Regions from separate parts of the Yersinia vastinensis genome, predicted to be linked through region 1. Evidence: predicted binding sites of a transcription regulator. Region 1 holds the regulator's gene; each other region holds the start of a gene.

Region 1 (3,207 bases):
GTTCCGGGCACTTTCACACCATGGGAGGCATTGCCGGAACCGACTGATGTCCTGTTTTATGAAGGGCTGCATGGCGGAGTCGTTACCGAGCATCATGATGTGGCTAAACACGTAGACTTATTGGTTGGTGTGGTGCCCATCGTCAATCTGGAGTGGATTCAGAAATTGGTGCGCGATACCGGCGAGCGCGGCCATTCTCGTGAAGCAGTGATGGATTCTGTGGTGCGCTCCATGGACGATTATATTAATTACATCACGCCGCAGTTCTCACGCACGCACATCAACTTCCAGCGCGTCCCCACCGTCGATACTTCTAACCCCTTCGCCGCCAAAGCCATTCCTTCACTGGATGAAAGTTTTGTTGTTATTCACTTTAGAGGTTTGGATCAAATCGATTTCCCCTATTTACTGGCGATGCTTCAAGGGTCATTTATATCGAACATCAATACGTTAGTCGTGCCCGGCGGGAAAATGGGGCTAGCAATGGAGCTGATTATGGCCCCGCTCGTCCAGCGACTATTGGAAGGTAAAAAGATTAATTAATATCCTTGGTACTTGAAGTCGCAACCAACATCTTCGCAGCTTCAAGTACGTAGGGTTTGCTTATGCGATTTCGCGGATTTCAAAACTGTGGGTAATTGTTGCCGCTTTTCCCAACATCAAAGAAACCGAGCAATATTTTTCAGCCGACAACTGAACAGCACGCTCAACAATTTTATCGGTCAGATCTTTGCCGCTGACAATAAAGTGTAGGTTGATTTGCGTAAACAAACGTGGCGCTTCTTCCCGGCGTTGTGAAGTTAAGGTCACTTCGCAATCACGCACATCGTTACGCCCTTTTTGCAAGATAGAAACAACATCAATTGCGCTACAGCCGCCTGCTGACATTAATAGCATTTCCATTGGGCTTGGTGCTTTGTCTCCCGCATTCCCATCCATCAAAACTTGATGACCTGAGGCGGATTCACCCAAAAATGTCAGCCCCTCAACCCACTTTACTCGTGCCTGCATAACTCTTGCTCCCGGTTAAATTTTCTATTTCAGACTACCCTTTCATTTACAAACTCGCAATGTAACCCGATGTTCATCATGCTGAAGCGATACAACACAAGACAGTCGCCTCATCCTGTGCTACAAACAGAATCGAAAGTGTTGTTTCTAGAATTAAATAGGGTAGCTTCTCAATACTCAGTGAAGGGTTTCTATCCGGTACGTATCTTGGCTATACCTTTCGGCAGTTGAGCAAATTAATATGCTAAGAGAAAGTGTATTTTATAAGCACGCCGCGCAGGGAACTCTGAGCCCTGTTAAGTTAGGCAGCGATAACAACAGAGGATAACAGCGAATGGTTCTCGGCAAGCCACAAACAGACCCGACTCTCGAATGGTTCCTGTCTCATTGCCATATCCACAAATATCCATCGAAGAGTACGCTAATTCACCAAGGTGAAAAGGCCGAAACGCTTTACTACATCGTGAAAGGCTCCGTTGCGGTGCTTATCAAAGATGAAGAAGGTAAAGAGATGATTCTCTCCTATTTAAACCAAGGGGATTTCATCGGCGAGCTTGGATTATTTGAAGAAGGCCAAGAACGCAGTGCTTGGGTTAGAGCAAAAACCGCCTGTGAAGTGGCTGAAATTTCTTACAAAAAATTCCGCCAGCTAATTCAGGTCAATCCAGATATTTTGATGCGCCTGTCTTCGCAAATGGCGAGTCGCTTACAGATTACGTCTGAGAAGGTGGGTAACCTCGCTTTCCTTGATGTGACTGGGCGCATTGCACAAACGCTGCTTAATCTGGCAAAACAACCTGATGCCATGACCCACCCAGATGGGATGCAGATTAAGATTACCCGCCAGGAAATTGGTCAAATAGTTGGCTGCTCCCGCGAAACTGTGGGGCGGATACTAAAAATGCTGGAAGATCAGAACCTGATCTCCGCACACGGTAAAACGATTGTCGTTTACGGCACTCGTTAATTCCCCATAAACCGGTGCCGATACCCTCGGCACCGGTTTTCTTCGCTGTATGATCAATAAATCTCTGGGGCCTAGATGAAGTGGCAACGGCTTATTTATCATCCTGAAGTGAACTATGCACTCCGCCAAACATTGGTTCTCTGCCTGCCTGCTGCACTGGGCTTTGCCATTGGCGATCTGCGGATGGGATTGATGTTCTCCCTGATACCCGCATGCTGTAATATTGCCTCGTTAGATACCCCACACCAGCATTTTTTCCGCCGCCTGATTATTGGCGGTGCGCTCTTTACCTTGTGCAGCTTCCTGACTCAACAGTTATTGTTGTGGGATATTCCACTGCCTTGGGTGATGTTGGGACTGGCATTGGTTCTGGGTGTTTCAGGGGCCATCAGCCCGCTCAATGGCCGCATGTTGCCTGCGGCGCTAATTGCTGCCATCTTCAGCCTGAGCATGGTGGGTCGCGCTCCCATCTGGCAAGCGCCATTAATGTGCGCCGTGGGGACCCTTTGGTACGGCGGTTTTACTTGGATTTGGTTCCGATTATGCAAAGACCAACCTATCCGCGAACCTTTGAGCCAGCTTTATCATTTATTGGCGGATTATTGCGATGCTAAATTCAGTTTGTTTGATCAGCATCTTGAGCCAGAAAAATCCCTACCGCCATTGCTCGACAGACAGCAAGGTATAATGGATAAAGTTAATCAGCTTTATCAGCAATTTAATCTGTTATCTAATGCGACGAAAACTGAACAAAAACGGCTAGTGAGCTTGTTCCAGATGGCGCTCGATTTACAAGAGCACATTACTGCGGCACTCAATCAGCCAGAAAAAGTGCAAGAGCTGATTGAGCAAACACCAATAATCACAGTTCTTCACCGCAATATGGATCAAATTTCGACCCAGATGCGAACCATTGCTGACGATATTCTCTATCACCATCGCGCTAAAGAACATTTCAGTGCTGGCAATGCGCTAGTCGAGCTGGAAGAGATTGCCCAACAACATCCAGACAATTCCGTGGCGCAATTTTGCTATTACCACATCAGCCATGTGACTCAAATCCTGAGTGATCGCCGCCCACAATATGACCGAGACTTGATGGCCAGCCAGTTATCCCAGCCTCTCTGGCCAGCATTTATCAGCTATTTATCGTTGAAATCCAGTCCATTGCGTGATGCGGCTCGTATGGGTGTCACTCTGGCAGCAGGGAGCTACATCGGTACGCTTAT
Region 2 (3,207 bases), 860 kb from region 1:
GAAAGCGCCCAAGCCGACTGGCATGGTCCACGGCGCAATATTGGTAATCGGTGGAATAAACCCTGTGTAATAGGCAATCGAGGTGATAATGGCTAAAACGGGTTGAACCAGAATAAATGGAATAAAGAATAGTGGATTCATTATGACCGGCAGGCCGAACAAGATAGGCTCGTTAATCTGGAACACACTCGCGGGTGCCCCCAGTTTTGCCACCTGACGATAATCTTCACGGCGGGAGCCGATAAAGATAGCAATAACCAAGCCAAGTGTTGCCCCAGTTCCCCCCAAGAAGATGTAGGAGTCAACGAAAGGTTTAGCCCACATGTGGAACTCTTTGCCCGCAGCCAATGCCGCAGCAACAGAGCCATACTGGGTATACGTTGCCACGTTCTCCAGCGCAAATGGCATCATAATGCCGCTTTCCAATGCAGATAACGCCATCGCGCCGTGAATCCCGAAGAACCACAACAATGAAGAGCACATGACATACACCCAACCCACCACACTGCCCATTTTCGACAGCGGAGCTGAAATGGTGTCCATGATGATCTGGTGGAAGTTGGTGCCATGCAATCCCAGAGAATAGGCAATCACACCCATGATGGAAAGGATGATAAAGCCGGGGATCAGAGCAGAGAACGAGCGAGAAACAGAAGTTGGCACACTGTCCGGCAGGCGGATAACCCAGTTACGCCGCACGATAAAGGCAAAGACCTCAGCAACCACTAAGCCAATGATGATACCCGAAATAATATTCGCCCCACCCAACCAGTTGGCACCGACGGCATAGGCATCACCAACACTGTATGGCGTCACTGTCATAAAGGCGGCAATGGCCAGCAAGGCAGACGCCAGTGGGTCGACTCTTTTCTCCTCAGCCAAGGCCATACTGATGAAGAATGGTGTCATTAATGACATGATGCCAAGAGTACCGTTATAAACGTTACCGCCTATCGCTTTAAAACCATTGAGGGTCGTGATGGTATCAGCATCCAAACGGACACCCATCGAGAAGAAGAATGACCCTTCACCAAAACTCAAGAACACGTTATTGATAAGCACGAACATGGCACCCGTCAGGGTTAACGGCATCAGCCGGATAAACCCATTCTTGATGGCATTAATATGTTGCTGTTTGCCAATCTTAATGGCGAAGGGCAATATGACCCTTTCCAGAGAATTAATAAATGCGCTCACAGTGCTCCCCTTATTGTTTTGCTTTTTTTATTGCAGCAACAGCAGCTTTTAACACCCCTAAACCATCGACTTTGCCGTAAAGGATTGAGTCGATCACTTCCACGGGTTTGTTAGGGAACATTTTGGTTACTTCTGGCAACATGTAGGCAATTTGCGGCCCTAATAGGATGACATCGGCTTCCTTACCATGTTGTGCCGCCAATGCTTCCGGGTAAGCATTGATGACGACGGGCACTTCATACTTCTCTGCCTGAACTTTCATTTTGGAAACCAGTAGCGAGGTAGACATACCAGCAGAGCAAAATAAGTAAATTTTTTTCTTTTCCATACCCAACACCTTTTGAGGTTCAAAAGACACAAGTTATTCATATGCCAGTGCAATGGTGAATTCCCTTTATCTGTACTTTATCGTGCCCCTTGCCCAGCTCCATTGTTTCTGGTTGTCGGCAGTATACGGAGTTGACAGACAAGCCAGTAATTCGATCACCTCTATAATCGTCTCTTATTGACTTTTCATATTGACACCCTTCACATTTCTCATCGATTACAATGTGATGCTTATCGCAAAATGATTATTTTTTTGCTCGGCGAATTAAGTTTAATTCATTTGTATTTCATATGGTTAGTTTTTATTTACCTATTACTACGCAACAAAATAAAACCGTAAAAATGAATTGAAATAGATGCAAGGATAAATTAGAGAATCTTATTGGTTTGATAATCGTTTCATCCAAACTTTTCCGCTTTTTATCATAATTTTGCGCCGTGACTTTATTCGTGGAGCGAAGTGCATTGCAGGCAGGTGACAACCGCATTCACTCAAGGAACTAAGATAGTTCCTTGAGTGAATGATGGCAGCCAATCCTTCTGTGGCTTAAAAGATAGCGGGTATAGCCACATTGTTAATATCACGTTCCCTATAGAACCCCCTCAATGCCACATATTTTAGAACCGGAAATAGCCGATTCTCGGTTAATACTCTATGGTTAACAGGTATTTACGTATTTATGGAGTGAATGATGACGCTATTCGGAAATAGAACACCGATCTCTCGCCCAACATTGCCGTTAATTAAAATGCTTTTACTCAGTGTATTTATCTCAACAGCCACGATTGCCGCTACGGCCCCCACGGTGACGGTAACTGAATTGCAAGATGGGTTAGACCACCCTTGGTCACTGGCTTTTTTGCCTGATGATGGGGGAATTTTGATCACTGAACGCTCTGGACAATTGCGCTTGTGGCAGCAAGGAAAACCACTATCGGCGCCCATAAAAGGAGTGCCCACGGTATATGCCAAGGGACAAGGCGGCCTATTGGAAGTGGCATTATCTCCCAAATTTGCCCAAGACCGCCGTGTCTACCTCAGCTTTGCTGAAGAAGGCAAAGGCGGTAAGGCAGGTACTGCGGTAGGTTATGGACGCCTCAATCCTCAGGCTACCGCCATCGAAAACTTTACCGTTTTTTTCCGCCAGCAGCCTAAATTGTCGACCGGTAACCACTTTGGTGGGAAATTAGCTTTTGATAAGCAAGGCCATCTTTTCATAACCTTAGGGGAAAATAATCAGCGCCCCACGGCTCAGGATCTGAGCTTGTATCAAGGTAAAATCGTGCGTCTGACTCTTGATGGTAAAGTGCCGAAAGATAATCCTTTCGCCAATAAATCGCCGGCAAGAGCCGAGATTTGGTCTTATGGGCATCGAAATCCACAAGGATTGGCGCTCAACCCATGGAGTGGAGTGATGTGGTCCAATGAACACGGGCCGAAAGGCGGTGATGAAATAAATATCCCGATGGCAGGGAAAAACTATGGCTGGCCACTGGCAACACATGGGGTGAATTATTCAGGCCTCGCCATCCCTGAAGCCAAAGGCACCCATGTAGATGGCACTGAGCAACCCGCATATTACTGGGAAGTATCGCCCGGGATCAGTGGGATGGCATTCTACGACGCCACGCGTTTCCCCGCTTGGCAACATTCGTTGTTTATCGGCGCATTGGCTCAGAAAG
Region 3 (3,207 bases), 1.3 Mb from region 1:
ATATCGTTATGAGACCTGTTTTCAATGTTTTATTTTGTGATGTGGGTCACTGTAAATCATGTTAAGAAAACATGTTACCGGTAACGTGACCGACTTATCATTGCCAAGGCTGAATTGTTTCAGCTAATCAAATACGCGTTAATAAGTCATGTAATGCCTTAACCAAAATGTTATCGGTTGGCACTGTTTGTTATGGCGAGAGATAGCCTGATGATGGGGAAATCACTGGAAGCGACTCACTGTTTACGTAGCACAATAATAGTGAGTCGCTGTAGAACGCGGCTTTCGAATGGCCGTGGAGATCTTAGATAGTCCCACCGAGTGAGATACGATAATGAAGGTCAACCTGTTCAATTGTCGGTATTTTTTTGATTTTCTTAATCAATATTTCAGCGGCAACTTTACCCATTTCAAAACGCGGCGTCGTGACACTGGCCAATACTGGCGTGGTTGCCTGACCAATATCCAAGCCATGAAAGCCAGAGATTGCCATTTCTGCTGGTACTGCGATGCCCAATTTTAAGCATTCCTGTAACACGCCAACCGCCATATCATCATTAGTGCAAAAAATTGCATCGACCTGCGGATACATTTGCCGTGCCAATGCCAACATACCAGCCCCAATAGAGACTGAAGAAACTTTGTTCGGTGTAATATGCAAAGGCGAGAAACCGGCATCACTCATTGCTTGGCTATATCCTTGATAACGTTTGCGATCTCGTACATCAGACATGGAACCAAAGTAGACAATATTCTGTTTCCCACTGGCCAGCAGCGTTGCTGTCATGTCATAAGCGGCCTGATAATTATTAAACCCCACCGTAATACGGTCGAACTGAGGTTCCAAATCCATCACTTGCGCTACCGGAAGTTCTGCGGCATTCAAATACTTATCAGCCCGTAATGTATGTTCAGAGTCAGTCAAAATCATCCCTGAAATTTGGCAAGACAGCAGATTAATTATCTGCTCCTCTTCACGTTCTTTATTGTAGTTATAGTTAACCACGAGCGTTTGGTAGCCGCTGGCCGCCGTCACTGATTCAATTCCAGCCAGTAGATCGGAGAAAATCTGGTTATTAAAGGAAGGCACTAAAATGCCAATACGCGGAGTCTTTTGATTAAGGCTGGTTTCCCCGTCAGAATCAGCACTGTAATTGACTTCTGTCATCACCTGAGCAATACGCTCACCGGTCTCTGGAGCCACTTTTTCCGGCGTGCGTAAGTAGCGGCTGACAGTCATTTTGGTCACGCCTGCAAGTAACGCGATATCCTGTAACGTAACACGCTGGTTTTTCATGGCATATACCTGGAACAAGAGTGCGGGAAGAGTGAAATGATTATGCACTGTTAGTGCGGATAATGAAAAGCATGTTACGGGTTAAAAATGGCATAACAGCCAAGAGCTCTATTATTAAGTTATTTTATTATCAATAAGTTAATCTGTAACTATCTCCCCATGTGAGTAAACTCCGTGCGGATAGCGTTATTTTCTCCTCATGAAGGCGATATTGCTCACGTTAGCGGTAACAGGCTGCTGTAACATGATTTAAAGTGATCTGCATCACAGTTTACTAAAGTGAAAAACGGTCTGATAGGCATATGTTTTCAAGCAGCCAATTGACTATTTTTATATTAATAACAGTTAATCGGCCACTATTTTTATTCGGCAACAATACTTATTGTATATGACGTTTAATTAACGCCATCAGGAATTTATTATGAAAAATTTGTTTTCTTTAGAAAAACGCAGAGTATTAATTACCGGTTCGGCACAAGGTATTGGATTTTTATTGGCAAAAGGACTCGCTGAATTTGGAGCCGAAATTATTATTAATGATATTACCGCTGAACGTGCAGAAAAAGCGGTGGCTGAATTACGTAACGAGGGGGTTATTGCTCATGCAGCAGCATTTAATGTGACTGACCATGATGCAGTGAATGAGGCTATTACACAAATAGAAAGTCGCATTGGTACTATTGATGTTTTAATTAATAATGCGGGTATTCAACGCCGCCATGCTTTTACTGAATTCCCAGAAAAAGATTGGGATGACGTTATTGCCGTAAACCAAAAATCTGTATTTTTGGTTTCACAAGCGGTCTCTCGTTATATGGTTCAGCGCCAACGCGGCAAGATTATTAATATTTGCTCGATGCAAAGTGAACTAGGCCGAGACACTATCACCCCGTATGCCGCCTCTAAAGGGGCAGTCAAAATGTTGACTCGTGGAATGTGTGTCGAGCTAGCCCGATATAACATTCAGGTCAACGGGATCGCTCCGGGTTATTTCAAAACAGAGATGACGAAAGCACTGGTGGATGATAAAGCCTTCACTGATTGGCTGTGCAAACGGACTCCAGCGGCCCGTTGGGGTGATCCAGAAGAGTTGATTGGTGCGGCGGTGTATCTCTCTTCAAAAGCCTCTGATTTTGTTAATGGTCACCTGCTGTTTGTCGATGGCGGCATGCTGGTTGCAGTCTGATAGGTACTGAGGGAAGTTATGTCCGGTAAATGCATTATTGTCATGGGCGTCTCCGGCACGGGAAAATCCTGTGTCGGGCAGGCGTTGGCGCAAAAATTGAATGCCAAATTTATTGATGGCGATGATTTGCACCCACGCGCCAACATTCAAAAAATGGCATCAGGCCAGCCTCTGAATGATCAAGACCGTGGGCCTTGGCTGGAACGGCTAAGCGATGTGGCCTATAGCCTGCAACAAAAAAATGAAGTGGGTTTTCTCGTGTGCTCGGCATTGAAAAAGCAGTATCGCGACCGTCTGCGCGAAGGTAATCAGGGGATTCGTTTTTTGTGGTTGACTGGCGATTACGATTTGGTATTGCACAGAATGCAGCAGCGGGCTGGACATTTTATGCCGGAAAGCCTGTTAAAAAGCCAGTTTGCAACACTCGAAGTACCCGATGCTCGCGAGCCTGATGTGGTTGCCATTGATATTTCGCCTGACATTGTCGGTGTGGTTGAACACTGCATCACCGCGTTAAAACAAGAAAGCAAGGTGAGCCACTGCGCTTAAGCTCCTCCAGTACCATGCTGATATAAAAACAATGCTGATGTAAGAATATAGGAATTATTATGATACTTGATGAACTGAAAAACGCAGTGAATAACCCACTCTACCCTGAGGCTATCCGTCGTACACTGGCAGCAATCAACAAACTGGATTTAGCCAATTTGCCTGCCGGTGAACG
Region 4 (3,207 bases), 1.1 Mb from region 1:
AGTATGCATTTAATCCAACCACGACCAGCACAATCAGTTTCCCCAAATTCTGAATCAATTTTGAGTTAACCATATCTCCCATCAATTCTTTATTGCCGGTGAAAACCAGCAGTGGCACCAATGCCAGTGCGATACCAAAACTGAGCAATACCTGACTCATAACCAGTATCCGGGTAGCATCTAACCCCGCTAAAATAACAATAAAAGAGGGCAGCATAGTCACCAGACGACGAACCCAAATGGGAATGTAAAACCGCACAAAGCCCTGCATAACCACTTGCCCAGCTAACGTCCCGACCACTGTTGATGAAAGCCCGGCGGCCACTAAACTTAAGCCAAAAATAGTGGCGGCAGCATTCCCCAGCAGTGGTTGCAATGTTAAATAGGCTTGTTCAATCTCGGCAATACTGCCGTAACCATTGAAATGAAAAGCTGCTGCGGCTGTTGCCATCATCGCCAGATTGACGAAACCGGCGATGGTCATCGCAATCGCGACATCCAATTTCGTCGACGCATAACGATCCGCTTTAGAGCTCTCCCCTGCCGTTTGCGTCAATGAAGAATGCAGATAGATAACGTGCGGCATAATGGTGGCACCCAATACCCCGGCGGCTAAAAACACCGCATCACGGTTAGGTAAATCTGGGACTAACATCCCTCGCCCTAGCGCTGCAATCTCAGGGCGCGAGAAAATAAGCTCAACAATGTAGGCGGCAGCAACAAACAGCAACAACCCACCGATGACCAGTTCGAGCGGTTTTTGCCCACGGTTTTGCAGCATGAGAATGAGGAATGTTGCGATGCCCGTCAGTACCGCCCCTTCCAAAAGAGTGACACCTAAGAGCAATTTAAAGCCGATCGCCGCACCGATAAACTCAGCCAAATCCGTTGCTATTGCGATTATCTCGGCTTGCACCCAGTACGCCCAAACTACGGGACGGGGGAAACGATCTCGAATGTGTTCAGCCAGATTTTTACCCGTTGCAATACCGAGTTTGGCAGAAAGTAATTGGATAAGCATGGCCATGATGTTGGCCCAAACAACTACCCATAAAAGGGTGTAGCCAAATGAAGCGCCCGCTTGAATATTGGTGGCAAAGTTACCGGGGTCAATATAACCAATGGCCGCGATAAAAGCAGGCCCCATCAGGGAGAGCTTAATCCTCCTTGATGTACGGCGGGATGTATCGACAGCACGGCTATTCAACATTCAGTATTACCCTTGGGGAATTTACGGCTACTCTCTGATCACCAATAATAGATAAATGATAATAATTATCAAGCGCATTTAGAACGACAAAACTTATCTCTCTGATAGCCAATACCGCATAATTTGCCGTGCAATAATCTTTTGCGCATTGTTTCTGAAAACCGTGCCAAATCTGACATCGCAGCTTCCAAGACTGGGAGCTACAATTATCCAAGCTCATGGATTAAAACTACCTCTTTAGCATATTATTAACATCCTATTTTTTGTGATCTACCCCACTAATTTGTTTGCATTTATGAAAGTGAATTTCTATATTTGCAGCCTACGTCTCGTTTTTAATGTAGCCGTTACATAAAATGTCCACGAAAATCTAGCCTGCCTCAAATTTGGAGCACATATGTCCCATATTCTGCAGTTTGCGTTGGCCTTGATCGTGGTGGCCATATTAGCTCTGGCTGCCTGTAAAGATCGCAAGAGCATCCGCATTCGGTTTGTTATTCAATTGCTGGTTATTGAAGTGTTATTGGCGTACTTCTTCCTCCATTCGGAAGCTGGATTAGGTTTTGTGAAAGGATTCGCCGGCTTATTCGACAAATTACTCGGATTCGCTGCTACCGGTACTGACTTTGTCTTTGGCAATATGGGGGATAAAGGTCTGGCGTTCTTCTTCCTGAGAGTGCTGTGCCCTATCGTCTTCATTTCTGCCTTAATCGGTATTTTGCAATACATCAAAGTACTGCCGATCGTTATCCGTATCATTGGTACTTTATTGTCCAAAATTAACGGCATGGGCAAACTGGAATCATTCAACGCAGTGAGTTCACTGATTCTGGGCCAGTCTGAAAACTTTATCGCTTATAAAGACATTTTGGGCAAAATGTCCGAAAAACGTATGTACACCATGGCAGCAACTGCAATGTCGACAGTTTCTATGTCGATTGTGGGGGCTTATATGTCAATGCTGGACGCGAAATTCGTGGTCGCGGCACTGGTGCTTAACATGTTCAGTACCTTTATCGTGTTGTCATTAATCAACCCGTATAAAGCTGAAGAAGAAGAAGAGTTACAACTCAGTAACTTGCATGAAGGCCAAAGCTTCTTTGAAATGCTGGGGGAATACATCCTGGCGGGTTTCAAAGTCGCCATTATTGTTGCTGCAATGCTGATTGGTTTTATCGCATTGATTGCTGCTGTAAATGCCTTGTTCAGCCTGCTGTTCGGTATTAGCTTCCAAGGAATCTTGGGTTATGTGTTCTTCCCGTTCGCATGGATTATGGGCGTTCCGGCGCATGAGGCCTTGCAAGTGGGTAGTATCATGGCGACCAAACTGGTTTCTAACGAATTTGTGGCAATGATGGACTTGCAGAAAGTCGCATCAGAACTGTCACCACGTAGTGTCGGTATTCTGTCCGTGTTCTTGGTTTCATTCGCGAACTTCTCTTCTATCGGTATCGTAGCCGGGGCGATTAAAGGTCTGAATGAGCATCAGGGGAATGTGGTTTCTCGTTTTGGTTTAAAACTGCTGTACGGCTCCACATTGGTGAGCGTATTGTCCGCCTCTATCGCGGGTCTGGTACTCTAATAAGTCGTATCAGAAAGCAGTGAATAAAAAGGCGCTACGGCGCCTTTTTTTACAGCTGCAATTCAAGACCAAACGATTCCCCAAAGTCATTGGCGTTGCAGCAAGGCAGCAAGCGAGCAAGTCCCGATGAGCTGACTCAAGTCAGTGATTCGGGCGCGTGAGCACAGCTAACACCGCTGCAGCGCCAAGACCAAACGATTCCCCAAAGTCATTGGCGTTGCAGCAAGGCAGCAAGCGAGCAAGTCCCGATGAGCTGACTCAAGTCAGTGATTCGGGCGCGTGAGCACAGCTAACACCGCTGCAGCGCCAAGACCAAACGATTCCCCAAAGTCATTGGCGTTGCAGCAAGGCAGCAAGCGAGCAAGTCCCGATGAGCTGACTCAAGTCAGTGATTCGGGCGCGTGAGCACAGCTAA

The links. The regulator CRP, encoded in region 1, controls carbon source genes, mostly activating them, when cyclic AMP is high. The targets are predictions, from matches to a motif close to ATGTGANNNNNNTCACAT.
Positions count from the first base shown of each region.
Region 2: the regulator CRP is predicted to act here: its motif matches at 1,747-1,764, upstream of ACIOG0_RS05150 (PTS sugar transporter subunit IIB).
Region 3: the regulator CRP is predicted to act here: its motif matches at 1,550-1,567, upstream of idnO (gluconate 5-dehydrogenase).
Region 4: the regulator CRP is predicted to act here: its motif matches at 1,474-1,491, upstream of ACIOG0_RS06240 (NupC/NupG family nucleoside CNT transporter).

Region 1 is NZ_CP173260.1:262,936-266,142, reverse strand. Features, by position in the region: gene ACIOG0_RS01005 (phosphoribulokinase) at 1-543, shown strand, start outside; gene ACIOG0_RS01000 (OsmC family protein) at 604-1,011, opposite strand; gene crp (cAMP-activated global transcriptional regulator CRP) at 1,346-1,978, shown strand; gene ACIOG0_RS00990 (YccS/YhfK family putative transporter) at 2,054-3,207, shown strand, end outside.
Region 2 is NZ_CP173260.1:1,122,636-1,125,842, reverse strand. Features, by position in the region: gene chbC (PTS N,N'-diacetylchitobiose transporter subunit IIC) at 1-1,197, opposite strand, end outside; gene ACIOG0_RS05150 (PTS sugar transporter subunit IIB) at 1,208-1,525, opposite strand; gene ACIOG0_RS05145 (PQQ-dependent sugar dehydrogenase) at 2,217-3,207, shown strand, end outside.
Region 3 is NZ_CP173260.1:1,600,801-1,604,007, reverse strand. Features, by position in the region: gene ACIOG0_RS07575 (substrate-binding domain-containing protein) at 305-1,297, opposite strand; gene idnO (gluconate 5-dehydrogenase) at 1,719-2,483, shown strand; gene ACIOG0_RS07565 (gluconokinase) at 2,502-3,032, shown strand; gene ACIOG0_RS07560 (YhcH/YjgK/YiaL family protein) at 3,092-3,207, shown strand, end outside.
Region 4 is NZ_CP173260.1:1,363,728-1,366,934, reverse strand. Features, by position in the region: gene ACIOG0_RS06245 (Nramp family divalent metal transporter) at 1-1,210, opposite strand, end outside; gene ACIOG0_RS06240 (NupC/NupG family nucleoside CNT transporter) at 1,608-2,792, shown strand.